2 regions of the Rhizobium sp. CAU 1783 genome follow, and region 2 is predicted to be linked to the other one. Evidence: riboswitches for the same ligand, from Rfam matches in the RefSeq annotation. Region 2 holds a riboswitch; the other holds the start of a gene.

Region 1 (7,417 bases), on a different contig from region 2:
GCGCGACAAGGTGCTCGAGGAAGAAGAGATCGAGCAGCACAAGCTCGGCAAGGAGATCCAGCGCGAAGAGCATTGGCTGCGCTACGGCGTGACCGCAAGGCGCAAGCGCAACATGCGGCGTCTCGGTAACCTGCAGGCGCTGCGCGCCGAATATCGCGGCCACAAGGGGCCGCAGGGCACGATCCAGGCCAGCGTCACCGAAGGCAAGGAAAGCGGCAAGCTGGTCATAGAGGCGGACAAGATCACCAAGTCTTATGGGGAACGGACCATTGTGTCGCCCTTCTCCATCCGGGTGCATCGCGGCGACTGCATCGGCTTGATCGGCCCGAACGGCGCGGGCAAGACGACGCTGCTCAAGATGCTGACGGGCCAGCTTGCGCCCGATGCGGGAACCGTCAAGCTTGGCACCAATCTCGAGATCGCCGTGCTCGACCAGAAGCGCGAGGACCTGAACCCCGACGATACGCTGGCGCACTACCTGACCGACGGACGCGGCGAAAACCTGCTCGTCAACGGCGAGCAGAAGCATGTTACCGGTTACATGAAGGACTTCCTGTTCCAGCCGGAGCAGGCGCGCACGCCGATCCGCAACCTGTCGGGCGGTGAGCGGGCGCGGCTGATGCTGGCGCGAATGATGGCCAGGCCGTCGAACCTCCTGATTCTTGACGAACCGACCAACGACCTCGATATCGAGACGCTCGACCTGTTGCAGGAGATTGTTGCCGGCTATTCCGGCACGGTCATCCTGGTCAGCCATGACCGCGACTTCCTCGACCGCACCGTGACCTCGACGATCGCACCGGCCAATCCGGAGGCCCCTGACGGCCGCTGGATCGAATATGCCGGCGGCTATTCCGACATGTTGGCGCAGCGCAAGGGCGCCGAAGACGAGCGCAAGCGGGCGGAGAAGGCCGAGAAGGCGAAATCCGCCGAGACATCGGCCAAGCCGGCGGACGGTGGCGGAAGGGCCAAGGGCAAGCTCTCCTACAAACAGAAATTTGCGCTGGAGAACCTGCCGAAGGAGATGGAGAAGACGGAGAAGGAAATCGCTGCACGCGAGGCGAAGATGGCCGACCCGAACCTCTTCACCAAGGATCCGGCGACGTTCAACAAGCTTGCCGCCGAGACCGAGAAGCTGCGCGCCGACCTTATCCGCATGGAAGAGGAATGGCTGGAGCTCGAAATGCTGCGTGAGGAACTGGAAGGCTGAGGCTTTCCTGTCCTCTATGCCGACGCTCGCATGCGGGGTGGATGGCGGGGTCTCAGCCCGCTTGGGGCGCCGGCTCTTGCAGCGGCTCGCAATGGATCCGTTCCAGGTGCAGAAGGTTCGGCGAAAGCGTGTCGTAGAATGCGCCGGAGCGGCCGATATAGACGAGGGTCGATCCGGATAGCTCGGCCAGCACGCCGGACAACCGAGTGACGGTATCCGGTTCGAGTCCTTCCAGAACATCGTTCAGCACGACCCATCGCGGCTTGCGCAGCAAGAGGCCGGCAAAGGCGATGGCCATCTGTTCATCCTTGTCGAGCAATCGGTCCCAGCGAGCGCGTTCGTCAAGCCTGCCGACGAGACGTCCGAGGCCGACGCGCTGCAGCGATGCGATCATCGCTTCGTCCGTGAAGGCGGCCGAGGCGAGCGGGTAGGCGAGAACGCTTCTGAGCTTGCCTTCGGGCAGGTATTCCAGCTGGGGAACGAACAGGATGTCGTCCTCCCGGGGCAGGAGAATGCGGCCCTTGCCATAGGGCCAAAGGCCGGCGATGGCGTTGAACAGCAGCCTGCGGTTGACGCCCTGGTCGCCATTGATCATCACGCGCTCGCCGAAGGCGATGGTCGGACTGCCTTCCTTGATCCGGAAGCCGTCCTGCTCGCAGTCGCCGTCGACATGGGAGGCGATCGACACCGCCTCGAGCGTCAGGCGTTCGGGTTCGCCGCGCAGGACGACGATCTGGCCTTCGCGCGGGCTGACATCCATGTCGATGAGCGCCGCGCGCAAGGTCGAGACGCGCAGCAGAGCTGCCTTCCAGTCGGCGATGGCGCCAAAATTGTCGACATACCAGCGCAGCGCCGAATGCACCTGGTTGAAGGCGGCCGCCGCCATCATCAGCCCGCCGAAGGTCATGGTTCCGGCGAAATAGGCGGGAGCCGCGATCAGGATCGGCACCAGGATGGCAAGCCAGCCGAAGCCGGCGGTGACCCAGGTCAGGTTGGTGAGCGCCGTGGCGAGCGCCCGGATGGAGCGCAGCACCGCATCGAGTTTGTCGTGGATATGGCGGCGCTCGGTCTCCTCGCCGCCGGCAAGTGCGATTGCCTCGAGGTTTTCGTTGGCGCGCATCAGCGAGAAGCGCAGTTCGGCCTCGTTGGAGTAACGCTCGGCATTGAGGCGGGTCAGCTTCCATCCGACGACCTGGCTGAACAGCGAGGCAATGCCGGCATAGGCAACGGCGCCCCAGACCATGTAGCCGGGTATCGAGAAGCTGTAGTCTCGAAAATGGAAGACGAAGCCACTCGACAGCTGCCACAAGACGCCGATGAAGCTCACAAGTAGGATGGTTGCCTGAACCAGGCCGATCGTCAGCGACGTGGTCATTTCGGCGAGCTTGCGGGCGTCCTCGTGCAGGCGCTGGTCGGGATTAACGCCGAGCGGGCTCGTCATCATCAGGAGATAGGCCCGCCGATCCGTCAGCCATTCGTCGACCACGTTGCGCGCCAGGCCCTCGCGCATGTAGAGCGCGGTCATCTGGTTGAGCCAGGTCTGGATGACGTTCAGGAGCAAAAGGAAACCGGCGATCTTGGCGAAATTGCCGAGCTCGGCGATGAAGGCATCGAGGTCGCGGCGTTCGAGTGAATTGTAGAACGGTGCGTTCCAGCTGTTCAGCAGGATCTGGCCGTACGCCGTCAGGAGAATGATTGCCAGCAGCGCCGTGGCGAGAAGCATTATGCGGTTGCGAACCGGCGAGGCCCAGAAAGACGCCGCGGCTATGGCGAGTTGCCGTCGAAAACTGATCTCGATCGTCGCAGTGGCCGGTGCATCCGGCGCAGGGATATCGGGTACCGAATTGAACATGCAGTCAGTTTCTCGCCGTCTCGGCCCCATCAGATACCATGCCGGGACGGGATGTCCATGCGGGCTGTCAATATCGGGCCGTCCACGGGGCCATTCTAGACCAAAGAGGTTGGCAAAGGGTTTTCGCACGGGAAGTCCCGAGCGGCGAGGATTGGCTGCGGCTTGCAAGCCGCGCGTCGGCACGTTATGTCTCTTCCTGCTCTAACGGGGTGCCCTTCTTCCGGCGACGGACGATTGGCTGAGAGGCGAACGGCCAACCCGCGGAACCTGATCCGGCTAACACCGGCGGAGGGATTAGACGCGTAGATCAAAGACGCCCTATCCCGATTTTTCAACATGCAGAGGAGGGGCGCATCATGCCGACCTGTCACCACCATCTTCGTCGCGGCCTTGCCGCAATCTTTGCGATCGCAGCGCTTTCGGCGCCTGCGGCCCATGCCGCCGACAAGAAGCTAACCATCTACACCTATGAGAGCTTCATCTCCGAATGGGGTCCAGGCCCGAAGGTCAAGGAGGCCTTCGAGAAGGGCTGCGCCTGCACGGTCGATTTCGTCGGCGTCGCCGATGGCGTGGCGCTCCTCACCCGCCTGAAGCTCGAAGGCGAGGGCAGCAAGGCCGATCTGGTGCTCGGCATCGACACCAACCTGGTCGCGGAAGCCAAGGCGACCGGTCTGTTTGAGGCCCACGGCATCGACACCACTGCAGTCAAGGTGCCGGGCGGCTTCTCCGACGACACCTTCGTTCCCTATGACTACGGCCACTTCGCGGTTGTCTACGACAGCGAAACACTGAAGAACCCGCCGAAGAGCCTCAAGGACTTGGTTGAGGGCAATCCGGCAGAGAAGATCGTCATTGAGGATCCGCGCACCTCGACGCCGGGTCTCGGCCTGCTGCTCTGGGTCAAGTCGGTCTATGGCGACAAGGCGCCGGAAGCCTGGACCAAGCTCAAGGACCGCGTGCTGACCGTCACTCCCGGCTGGTCTGAGGCCTATGGCCTGTTCACCAAGGGTGAGGCGCCGATGGTGCTCTCCTACACGACATCGCCCGCCTATCACATGGTTGCCGAAAACACCGAGCGCTACCAGGCTGCCGATTTTGCCGAAGGCCACTACGTCCAGATCGAGGTGGCCGGCATCCTGAAGTCGGGACCGGAAAGGGACCTCGCCCGGCAGTTCCTGCAGTTCATGGTGACGCCCGGCTTCCAGGATACGATCGCCACCAACAACTGGATGATGCCGGCGACGGCGACCTCCGAACCGCTGCCGGCGGCCTTCGACACGCTGGTGAAGCCGTCCAAGACTTATCTGATGAGCCCTGAAGAGGTGGCCGAGCATCGCAAAGCCTGGATCGACGAGTGGCTCGCGGCCATGACGCTCAACTGATCATGGCGGCCGGGTTCCGATCCCCGGGACGCAGGTGGCTGCCGGCCTTTGCCGGCGGCCTTGTCGTGCTCGCACTGATCGGCGCCTTCGTCGGAACGGCGATCGTCTCCCTGCTGAGGATCGGCAGCGAAACCTCGCCGGTGTCCATATTCAGCGATCCCGTGGTTCGCTCTGTCCTGCGGTTCACGCTGCTGCAGGCTGTGCTGTCGACCCTCTTCTCGATCCTTGGCGCGATCCCGGTCGCCCGTGCACTGGCCCGGCAGCCCCGTTTTCCCGGGCGGGCCTGGCTTATCCGCCTGATGGCGGTGCCGATGGGGCTGCCGGTGCTGATCGGCGCGCTCGGCCTTGTCGGGATCTGGGGACGGCAGGGGCTGGTCAACGACCTGTTCGTTGCGCTGGGCGCGGACGGCCGTTTCGGCATCTACGGCCTTTTCGGCATCCTCATCGCACATGTGTTCTTCAACATGCCGCTCGCCGCCCGCCTGATGCTGGCCGGGCTGGAAAACGTTCCGGCGGAATACTGGCGGTCCGGGGCGAGCCTCGGAATGGGGAGCCTTTCGACCTTCCGCTTCATCGAATGGCCGGTGATCGCGCGCGTCATCCCCGGTATTGCCGGCCTGATCTTCATGTTGTGTGCAACCAGCTTCACGCTGGTTCTGGTGCTCGGCGGCGGGCCGGCGGCGACGACGATCGAGGTGGCGATCTACCAGGCGCTGCGCTTCGACTTCGATCCGGTGCGCGCGGTCTCCCTGGCCTTCGCGCAGATTGCCGTGACGGCGGCGATCCTCGGGGTGATGGCGCTTTTCCCGGTGCCGACCGATCCGGGCATGACGGCCGGAGCCGCGCCGCGCCGCTATGACGGTCGGAGCCTGCGCTCCCGCATCGCTGACAGGGTGGTCATTGTCGCTGCGGCGCTCTTCCTCGGGCTGCCGCTCGGCCAGGTCGTTGTCGCAGGCTTCGGCGCCGATCTTTCGAAGCTCGTCAGGGAGGAGGCCGTCTGGCGGGCGGGGCTGACAAGCCTCACGATCGGGTTTTCGGCGGCCCTGCTTTCCGTTGCCGTCGCGGTCGCGATCATCCGTGCGCGGGCGGGGCTCGATGGCGGGCAGCGGACGCCGCTGTTCGGCCATACGCTCTCGGTCCTGCTGTCGGGTGTGTCGTCACTCGTCCTGCTCGTGCCGACCGCCGTGCTCGCCACAGGCTGGTTCATGATTCTGCGCAGTTTCGGGGATACCGCGACCTATGCGCCGGCGATCGTCGTCGGTATCAACGCGCTGATGGCGCTGCCCTTTGCCATGCGCGTCCTTTCGCCCGCCTTCGAAGAGCACCGGCTGCGAAGTGCGCGCCTCATCGACAGTCTCGGTATTCGCGGCATGGCGCGGCTTCGGCTGGTGGACTGGCCGGTGCTGCGCCGACCGGTGCTGACCGCACTCTCCTTCGCCATGGCGCTGTCGCTTGGCGATCTCGGGGCAGTGGCGCTGTTCGGCTCGGAAAACCTCACGACGCTGCCCTGGCTGATCTACAGCCGGATGGGTGCCTATCGCAGCCAGGATGCCGACGGGCTCGCGCTTGTGCTGGGCATCGTGTGCCTGATGCTTGCCCTTGCAGGGACGTCCGGCACGGGAAGAAGGGAGAGGGACAATGCCGCCTGAAACGGGAAGCGCGGTGGTGCTCGAAGACGTTGGGCGCAAGCTGGGGAGTGTCGAGTTTCACTTCGACTGCCGCATCGCCGCCGGTCAGATCACCGCGATCGTCGGACCTTCGGGATCCGGCAAGTCAACGTTGCTCAACCTGATTGCCGGCTTCGAGCAGCCGGATACGGGGCGGGTCAGTATCGAGGGCGAGGACGTAACAGAGCGGTTGCCCGCCGCTCGGCCTGTCTCACTGGTGTTCCAGGACAACAACCTGTTTGCCCATCTCGATCTCTTCACCAATGTCGGGCTGGGGATCGACCCGGCCCTCCGGCTCACGGCCGCGGATCGCGCGTCGGTCTCGTCGGCGCTTGTCCGTGTCGGGCTCCAAGGCCAGGAGAAGCGCATGCCGGCAACGCTTTCGGGCGGCGAGCGGCAGCGCGCGGCCTTTGCCCGGGCGCTGGTCAGGAAAAAGCCGGTGGTGCTTCTCGACGAACCTTTCGCCGCGCTCGATCCGGGCCTGCGCGCCGCGATGGTCGATCTCCTGGCGGATCTTCACCGTGAAACCGGCTTTACCATCGTGCTGGTGACGCACGACCCGCAGGACGTGGCTCGCCTTGCGTCCGACGTCCTGTTTCTGGAGCATGGCCGGATTGCGCTGCATGCAACGCGCGACGTGTTCTTCTCCCGGACGGATCTGCCGGCAATCGCCGCTTTTCTCGGCGAATCAGCATCCTAGCGGGGTCGTTCAAGCGTCGTTCCGCCTTATTTTGGACGCTCGCGAGTGGCATTTGCTCAAACCTCGACCGCTATGCCGGCCCTTGTTTGTTTCCTTGTTCTCGACCCGCGCCTCTTTTTTCCCTATGCGAGTTTATCCATATCTAATGAATGGTGTTAAAAGGGCCGCACTGGCGCACGGCCTTGAGGGTTCATCCGTTTTCAGGTTGCGTCGGTCGGTCGGGCGCTTCAAAAGGAGTTGGGAAGGCACGGTGTCATCGGGGCAGGAAGCAGGTCATGGGCGTTAAGGGCGTATCGCGTCTCAGCCGCGTTCGGCGAAGCCTTTCGGCTGGTGCAATGCCGGGCATCGTGGCGGTGCTGTGCGCCTCGCTGGTGCTGTCCTCCTGCCAGTCGATCTTCGAGCAAGCCTATGAGCCGACCGTTGGTCCGTCGAGCAATCCGCAGATCGTCGACGAAGTGCAGAAGGACGACCCGCGCGCGCAGATGGGTGCGCGCGAGCATCCGCGAATCGTCGCGAGCTATGGCGGCGAATATCACGATGAACGCACCGAAAAGCTGGTCGCCCGGATTGCCGGCGCGCTGACGGCGGTTTCGGAAAACCCGAACC
Region 2 (7,417 bases):
CTCCTGCCCGAGATTGACGAGCAGCACCTTCACCTCGCCGCGATAATCGCTGTCGATGGTGCCCGGCGTGTTGAGGCAGGTGACGCCGTTCTTGAAGGCCAGCCCCGAACGCGGGCGGATCTGCGCCTCGAAACCCTCCGGGATCTCGAACACGAAGCCGCTCGACACCAACGCCCGCTGGCCGGGCTCGAGACGCATCGGCTGGCCTTCCGCGACGGCGGCCCGAAGGTCCATGCCGGCGGCTCCGGCGGTCTCGTAGGCAGGCAGGGGAATGTCCTCGCCGTGTGGCAGCCGGACGAGATTGAGCTGGGGGCCGATGACATCGCGCATGACGTTTCCTTCTTGCCGGGCGTTCCGCATCCCCAATTGCATATTCGGCCCCAACTCGCTAGATAACCGCCCAACCAAAAGGATTTTCAGCACATGGCCGAAACGCTCGCAGAGGCGGTCTCCCGCCGCCGCACCTTCGCGATCATCGCGCACCCGGACGCCGGTAAGACCACGCTCACCGAAAAGCTGCTGCTGTTCGGTGGCGCGATCCAGCTCGCCGGCGAGGTCAAGGCCAAGAAGGATCGCATCCAGACCCGTTCGGACTGGATGAAGATCGAACGCGAGCGTGGCATCTCGGTCGTCACCTCGGTGATGACCTTCGAATACGAAAGTAATGTCTTCAACATCCTCGATACGCCCGGTCACGAAGACTTCGCCGACGACACCTATCGCACGCTGACGGCCGTCGACGCCGCGGTCATGGTGATCGACGCCGCCAAGGGTATCGAGCCGCGGACGCTGAAGCTGTTTGAAGTCTGCCGCATGCGCGACATCCCGATCATCACCTTCGTAAACAAGATGGACCGCGAGAGCCGAGATCCCTTCGAGATCCTCGACGAGGTCGAAGAGAAGCTGGCGCTCGACACGGCTCCGGTCACTTGGCCGGTCGGCCGGTCGAAGACCTTCGCGGGCTCGTACAATCTCGCCGCCAGCACCTTCCGCGGCTCCGACACCCAGGTCGAGCCGCTGCCGGTCAACGGTCCGCAGGCGATCGCCGACCGGCTGCCGGAAAACGAGCGCCAGGCCTTCATCGAGGAGCTTGAGCTCGCCCGCGAGGCCTGCCGTCCCTTCGATCGGCAGTCCTTCCTCGAAGGTCACATGACCCCGGTCTTCTTCGGCTCCGCGCTTAAGAACTTCGGGGTGCGCGACCTGATCAATGCGCTCGGCGATTTCGCTCCGCCGCCGCGCGACCAGGTGGCCGACACACGCACGGTTCATGCCAATGAGGACAAGATGACGGCCTTCGTCTTCAAGATTCAGGCCAACATGGACCCCAACCACCGAGACCGCATCGCCTTTGCCCGCATCTGCTCCGGCAAGCTGGAGCGCGGCATGAAGGTTCGGCTCGCCCGGACCGGCAAGCAGATCGGCCTCACGGCCCCGCAATTCTTCTTCGCCTCGCAGCGCCAGCTCGCCGACACCGCCTTTGCCGGCGATGTCGTCGGCATCCCGAACCACGGAACGCTCCGCATCGGCGATACGCTGACCGAGGGTGAGGCTCTGGTCTTCCAGGGCGTGCCGAACTTTTCGCCGGAAATCCTGCGCCGCGTCCGTCTCGAGGATGCGATGAAGGCCAAAAAGCTGAAGGAAGCGCTCCAGCAGATGGCGGAAGAGGGCGTGGTACAGCTCTTTTCGCCCGAAGACGGCTCGCCCGCGATCGTCGGCGTGGTCGGCGCCCTGCAGCTCGACGTTCTGAAGGAACGACTCTCGGCGGAATATGGCCTTCCGGTCTCCTTCGAGATGTCGCGTTTCTCGGTCTGCCGGTGGATTTCGGCGGAACAGCCGGGCGAGCTCGACAAGTTCATGAACGCCCGGCGCGGCGACATCTGCCGCGACCTGGACGGCGATCCGGTCTTCATGGCACAGGACAGTTTCTCGCTCCGCTACGAAAGCGAGCGCTATCCGGCGATCAAGATGGCCGCGATCAAGGAGTATCACGCCATCAAGGCGGCGTGATCCTCAGGTCCTGGTGGCGGCAAGTCGACTGGCGTGGTGCGAGATCGCTCTCAGGCGAGCCGGACCAGTGTCATGTCGCCGGTCGTATCAAGCCCGACGCCGAGCCCTTCATAGCTGGCGATCGTCGGGTGTCTTGTATCGAACGGGTGGGCGTGGGTCGCGGTGACGACCATCACGTCGGCACCGGCCGCCTCGGCGGCCAGAACACCGGCCATCACATCTTCGAACACCAGGCAGCGGGCGGGGTCGACGCCGAGATGCCGGGCGCCGAGCCGATAGCCGGCCGGATCCGGCTTGCCGACCATGACATCCTCTGCCGTGACGATCTTCGGCGGCTGCGGCAGGCCGGCTGCCTCGATCCGGGCGCGGGCGAGTGCCGTCGGGGCCGAAGTGACGATCGACCAGCGGTCCTTCGGCAATGCGTTGAGGAAATCGATCGCGCCCGGTAGGGCCACGACGCCTTCCACGTCCTCGATTTCCCCGCGTTCGATGACCAGGGCCTCCGCTTCCGGATCGACGCCCGGCAGGTTCAGCCCGCGGATCGTGTCGATCCCCCGCTTGCCATGCATGGTCGGCAGGAAGGCGGCGACGTCGAGGCCGTGCGCTTCCGCCCATCGGCCCCAGACCCGCTCGGCGGCGGCAATCGAATTGAGCAGCGTGCCATCCATGTCGAACAGGAAACCGGCATGGCTGCGGCCGAAAACGGAGGTCTTGGAGTTCAAGCGTGTGATCCTTGCGGCGAGAGGTGAGGGCAGTTCGACTACCCGTTTTTCGTCAATACCGCAAATCACGCGCATGCGAGGCTTCGGTTTCCGGACGCGTTTTCGGATTGCCTCCTAGGATTCTCGGGTCCGGCAGCACGATCAACAGGGAGGAGTGACAGGCGGGCGCGATGGGGCTATAACCGCGGCATTGAGAGACAGGGGCGCTCGTCGCAAGACGGGCTGAGAAGTACCCTTAGAACCTGAACCAGATAATGCTGGCGGAGGGAGTCGCTCGGGGCCTTTTCGCCGTTCGTGCGCCGATCGTCCCCTGGCCCTTGCCCCGTCGGAAAAGGGGCAAGATGACCAAAACCGAAACTCCCGGAACCCTGCTGACAGCCATGCGTGGGCTAAACCCGCTCGTGCAGTGCATCACCAACTATGTGGCGATGAACGTCGCCGCGAATGTCCTGCTTGCCGCGGGCGCCTCTCCTGCCATGGTCCATGCAGAGGAAGAGGCGGGCGAATTTGCCGGGTTTGCCGGTGCACTTACCGTCAACATCGGAACGCTGTCGCCAGCCTGGATTGCCGGCATGAAGGCGGCCGTCGGCGGCGCCACGGCAGCGCAACGTCCCTGGGTACTCGATCCGGTTGCGCATTTCGCGACGGGCTTCCGGCGCAAGGCAACCGCCGATCTGCTTGCGCTCGGCCCGACCGTGATCCGCGGCAATGCCTCGGAGATCTTATCGCTCGCCGGCGGCACAAGCCTGGCCCGCGGCGTCGACAGCCGTGACCCGGTCGAGCGCGCCGATGAGGCGGCAAGACGCCTCGCGGCCACGCAACGCTGCATCGTCGCGGTCACCGGAGTGACCGACTTCGTCACGGACGGCGATCGGGCAGTCCGCATTCACGGTGGGTCTTCGCTGATGCCGCAGGTCACCGCTCTCGGCTGCTCGCTGACCTGCCTGGTCGGCGCCTATGTCGCGGCCCGGCCGGAGAGCTCCTTTGATGCGACGGTGGCTGCGCTCGTCCACTTCGCGGTCGCAGGAAAGCGGGCGGCCGAGCGGTCGCAGGGCCCCGGCAGTTTCGCCATGCACTTCATCGACCAGCTCGCGGCCGTCGATGCCGCCGCTCTCGATGAAGAGGGAGAGGTGGTGCGGCTTTGAAATCCTTCGATCTCTCGCTCTATCTCGTGCTCGATCCGGAGCTTTGCCGCCCGCTCGGCATGGTCGAGACCGCGCGGCGCGCCGTTGAAGGTGGCGTGACCATGGTCCAGCTGCGCGACAAGGATGCGACCTCGGCCCGCATGATCGAAGCGGGCCGGGCCCTGAGGGCCGTACTTGTCGGCACGGGCGTGCCCCTGATCGTCAACGACGATGTCGAGGCTGCGGTCGCGATCGGCGCCGATGGTCTGCATGTCGGCCAGGACGACATAGAGGCGAGGGTGGCCCGGCAGTTGATCGGTCCCGACATGATTCTTGGCCTGTCCGTCGAGAGCGAAGTTCTGGCGGCGGCGGTCGATCCGGGCGTCGTGGACTATGTCGGGATGGGACCGGTCTTTGCCACATCCACCAAGCCAGGCCACAAGCCCCCGGTCGGCCTCGACGGGCTCGCACGAATGCGCGCCGTCACGCGCCTGCCGGCCGTCGCCATCGGCGGGCTGAAGGCGGGCCATGTCGAACCGGTCCTGAAGGCCGGCGCGGATGGCCTCGCGGTCGTTTCCGCCATCTGTGGGCAGCCGGACCCCAGGGCCGCGGCCGCAGAGTTGTCAGGGGCCATCCGAAAGGCAAGATCATGATCCGCAACATTCTCTCCATCGCCGGCTCCGACCCCTCCGGCGGCGCCGGCATCCAGTCCGACCTCAAGGCCCTTTCCGCACGCGGCACCTACGGCATGGCGGTGCTCACGGCCTTGACAGCCCAGAATACGCAAGGCGTCTCGGCCGTTCATGCCGTGCCGCCCGGCTTCGTTGCCGAGCAGATCCGCATGGTCTTTGCCGATATCCGCGTCGATGCGGTGAAGATCGGCATGATCGCCAATGCCGAGATCGCGACGGCAGTCGCCGACGCGCTCGCCCCGCATCGCGGCATTCCCGTCGTGCTCGATCCGGTGATGATCGCCAAGGGCGGGGCAAGCCTCCTCGACCCGGCGGCCGTCGGCGCGTTGACGACGCGGCTCCTCCCGCTTGCAACGTTTCTCACGCCCAACCTGCCGGAAGCCGCCGCCCTGCTCGGTGAGCAACAGGCGACCGATCGGCCGGCCATGGAGGCTCAGGCAAACAGGCTTCGTGCGCTTGGTCCCGCGGCGGTGCTGGTCAAGGGAGGCCATCTCGGCGGAACCGACAGTCCGGACGTAATCGTGTCCGAGAAGGGCACCACCTGGCTCGAGGCGCCGCGCGTGGCGACGAGGAATACCCACGGGACCGGTTGCTCCCTGTCGAGTGCGATCGCCGCCGAACTGACCGGGGGCGCCAGCCCCGAGGAGGCGGTCGCGGCCGCGAAGGCCTGGCTTGCCCGGTCGATCGCCGAGGCCGGCAGGCTGTCCGTCGGCTCGGGCCACGGACCGGTCCATCATTTTCATTCGCTCTGGAACACGAAAGGAACCATCCTGTGAGCTTGCCAATCGATCAACAGACCGTGCTTGTCACCGGCGCCGGTCGCGGCCTCGGCGCCGCGATCGCCGCAGCCTTTGCCCGAGAGGGCGCTGCGGTCGCCGTCAACTACCGCAACAGCCGTGACGAGGCCGAGGCCCTGGCCTCGCGGCTCGGTGACAGGGCCGCCGCCTTCCGCGCCGATGTGCGTGATGGCGAGGCCGTCAACCGGATGATTGCAGATGTAACCACGCACTTCGGCGCCCCGACCACGATCGTCCACAATGCGCTGGCCGATTTCTCCTTCAACGGCGATGCCCGTTCGAAACTCGACGCGATGGCGTGGGAGGAGATCGCCGCCCACATGGAGACAGGGGTGAAGGGTGCGCTGAACCTCGTCAGGGCCGCAGTGCCCAAGATGCGCGAGCGCGGCTTCGGCCGGATCGTGCTGATCGGTACCAATCTCTTTCAGAACCCGGTCGTGCCCTACCACGACTATACGGCGGCAAAGGCTGCACTCCTGTCGCTGACCCGCACCGCTGCTGCAGAACTTGGCCCGTCCGGGATCACGGTCAACATGGTCTCGGGCGGATTGCTCAGGACCACCGACGCGAGCCGCGCGACGCCGGACGCCGTGTTCGACCTGATCGCAGGTTCCACGCCGCTGCGCCGGGTAACGACGCCCGACGAAATGGCTGATGCCGCGCTGTTCTTCGCAAGCCCCTGGTCGCGGGCGGTGACCGGCCAGAACCTCGTGGTTGACGGAGGATTGGTCTTCAACTGATCGGAGGAGCAAACGTCAGCGGCGGGGAACCGGGCACGGGCGGCCATTTTCGCCGCGACCGACCCGCCCTGGCCCCCTGCGGAGTTTTCAAGAAATCTTCTGTCGACAAACTGAATGCAAGATGATATCCCATGGTCAATCCCGTTGACGGATCCACTCCGTCAACCCTCAGAGACCTGCCCAAGGAGACCGACATGAAGGCCCAGATATTTTCAGGCGTAATTCCCGCGCTCATGACGCCCTGCAATGACGACCGTACACCGGACTTCGACGGGCTGGTCCGCAAGGGCAAGGAACTGATCAGCAAGGGCATGTCCGCGGTCGTCTATTGCGGCTCGATGGGTGATTGGCCGCTGCTGACCGACGAACAGCGCATGGAAGGTGTGGAACGCCTCGTGAAGGCCGGTATTCCGGTCATCGTCGGCACCGGTGCCGTCAACACCGCCTCTGCTGTCGCCCATGCCGCCCATGCCCAGAAGGTTGGCGCGAAGGGCCTGATGGTCATCCCGCGCGTCCTGTCTCGCGGCTCTGTCGTCGCTGCCCAGAAGAACCATTTCAAGGCGATCCTGTCCGCCGCTCCGGATCTTCCGGCGGTCATCTACAACAGCCCCTATTATGGTTTCGCCACCCGCGCCGATCTGTTCTTCGCGTTGCGCGCCGAACATCCCAATCTGGTGGGTTTCAAGGAATTCGGCGGCGCTGCCGACATGCGCTACGCGGCCGAGAACATCACCAGCCGCGATGACGACGTCTCGCTGATGATCGGCGTCGACACCTGCGTCTTCCATGGCTTTGTCAATTGCGGCGCGGTCGGCGCAATCACGGGCATCGGTTGCGTGCTGCCGAAGGAAGTCCTCCATATGTGCAACCTCGCGCAGGCCGCCGCCGCAGGTGACGCGGATGCCCGGACCCGTGCACTGGAACTTGAATCGGCCCTGGCCGTGCTCTCGTCCTTCGACGAGGGTCCGGACCTCGTTCTCTTCTTCAAGCACATGATGGTGCTGAAGGGAGACAAGGAATACACGCTGCACTTCAACGAAACCGATGCGCTGAACGAAAGCCAGCGTGGCTATGTCGAGGCCCAGCTGAAGCTGTTCGACACCTGGTATGCCGAGTGGAGCAAGCTCCCGGGCGCCGTGCAGAAGTACAAGGCGTAAGCTTCAAGTTACGCGCAAAACAAAAGGCCCTCCTCGCGGGGGCCTTTCTTGTTTTGGCGATCATGCCGATCTCGGTAGCGTGACCACCGTATCGTCAGTGTGTCACGCGACGGCGTCGAGACCCTTGTCGAGCAGGCGGTCCAGCTGCTCCATCTCGGCCGCGGTCAGGGTGATCCCA

What was found. A riboswitch is a leader RNA that binds a small molecule or an ion and turns the genes downstream of it on or off. The one in region 2 is predicted to bind thiamine pyrophosphate.
Region 1: another riboswitch for thiamine pyrophosphate. It lies ahead of thiB (thiamine ABC transporter substrate binding subunit); the one in region 2 lies ahead of thiM (hydroxyethylthiazole kinase).

Annotation. Positions count from the first base shown of each region.
Region 1 covers NZ_JBTOLM010000004.1:166,039-173,455, forward strand. Annotated here, with positions in the region: gene ACX93L_RS17220 (ABC-F family ATP-binding cassette domain-containing protein) at 1-1,210, shown strand, start outside; gene ACX93L_RS17225 (ABC transporter ATP-binding protein/permease) at 1,263-3,062, opposite strand; TPP riboswitch at 3,258-3,373, shown strand; gene thiB (thiamine ABC transporter substrate binding subunit) at 3,419-4,444, shown strand; gene thiP (thiamine/thiamine pyrophosphate ABC transporter permease) at 4,447-6,093, shown strand; gene ACX93L_RS17240 (thiamine ABC transporter ATP-binding protein) at 6,083-6,811, shown strand; gene ACX93L_RS17245 (M48 family metalloprotease) at 7,147-7,417, shown strand, end outside.
Region 2 covers NZ_JBTOLM010000002.1:333,861-341,277, forward strand. Annotated here, with positions in the region: gene dut (dUTP diphosphatase) at 1-330, opposite strand, end outside; gene ACX93L_RS08360 (peptide chain release factor 3) at 424-2,007, shown strand; gene ACX93L_RS08365 (HAD-IA family hydrolase) at 2,058-2,729, opposite strand; TPP riboswitch at 2,919-3,015, shown strand; gene thiM (hydroxyethylthiazole kinase) at 3,071-3,874, shown strand; gene thiE (thiamine phosphate synthase) at 3,871-4,506, shown strand; gene thiD (bifunctional hydroxymethylpyrimidine kinase/phosphomethylpyrimidine kinase) at 4,503-5,321, shown strand; gene ACX93L_RS08385 (3-oxoacyl-ACP reductase) at 5,318-6,082, shown strand; gene ACX93L_RS08390 (dihydrodipicolinate synthase family protein) at 6,277-7,239, shown strand; gene ACX93L_RS08395 (Ldh family oxidoreductase) at 7,342-7,417, opposite strand, start outside.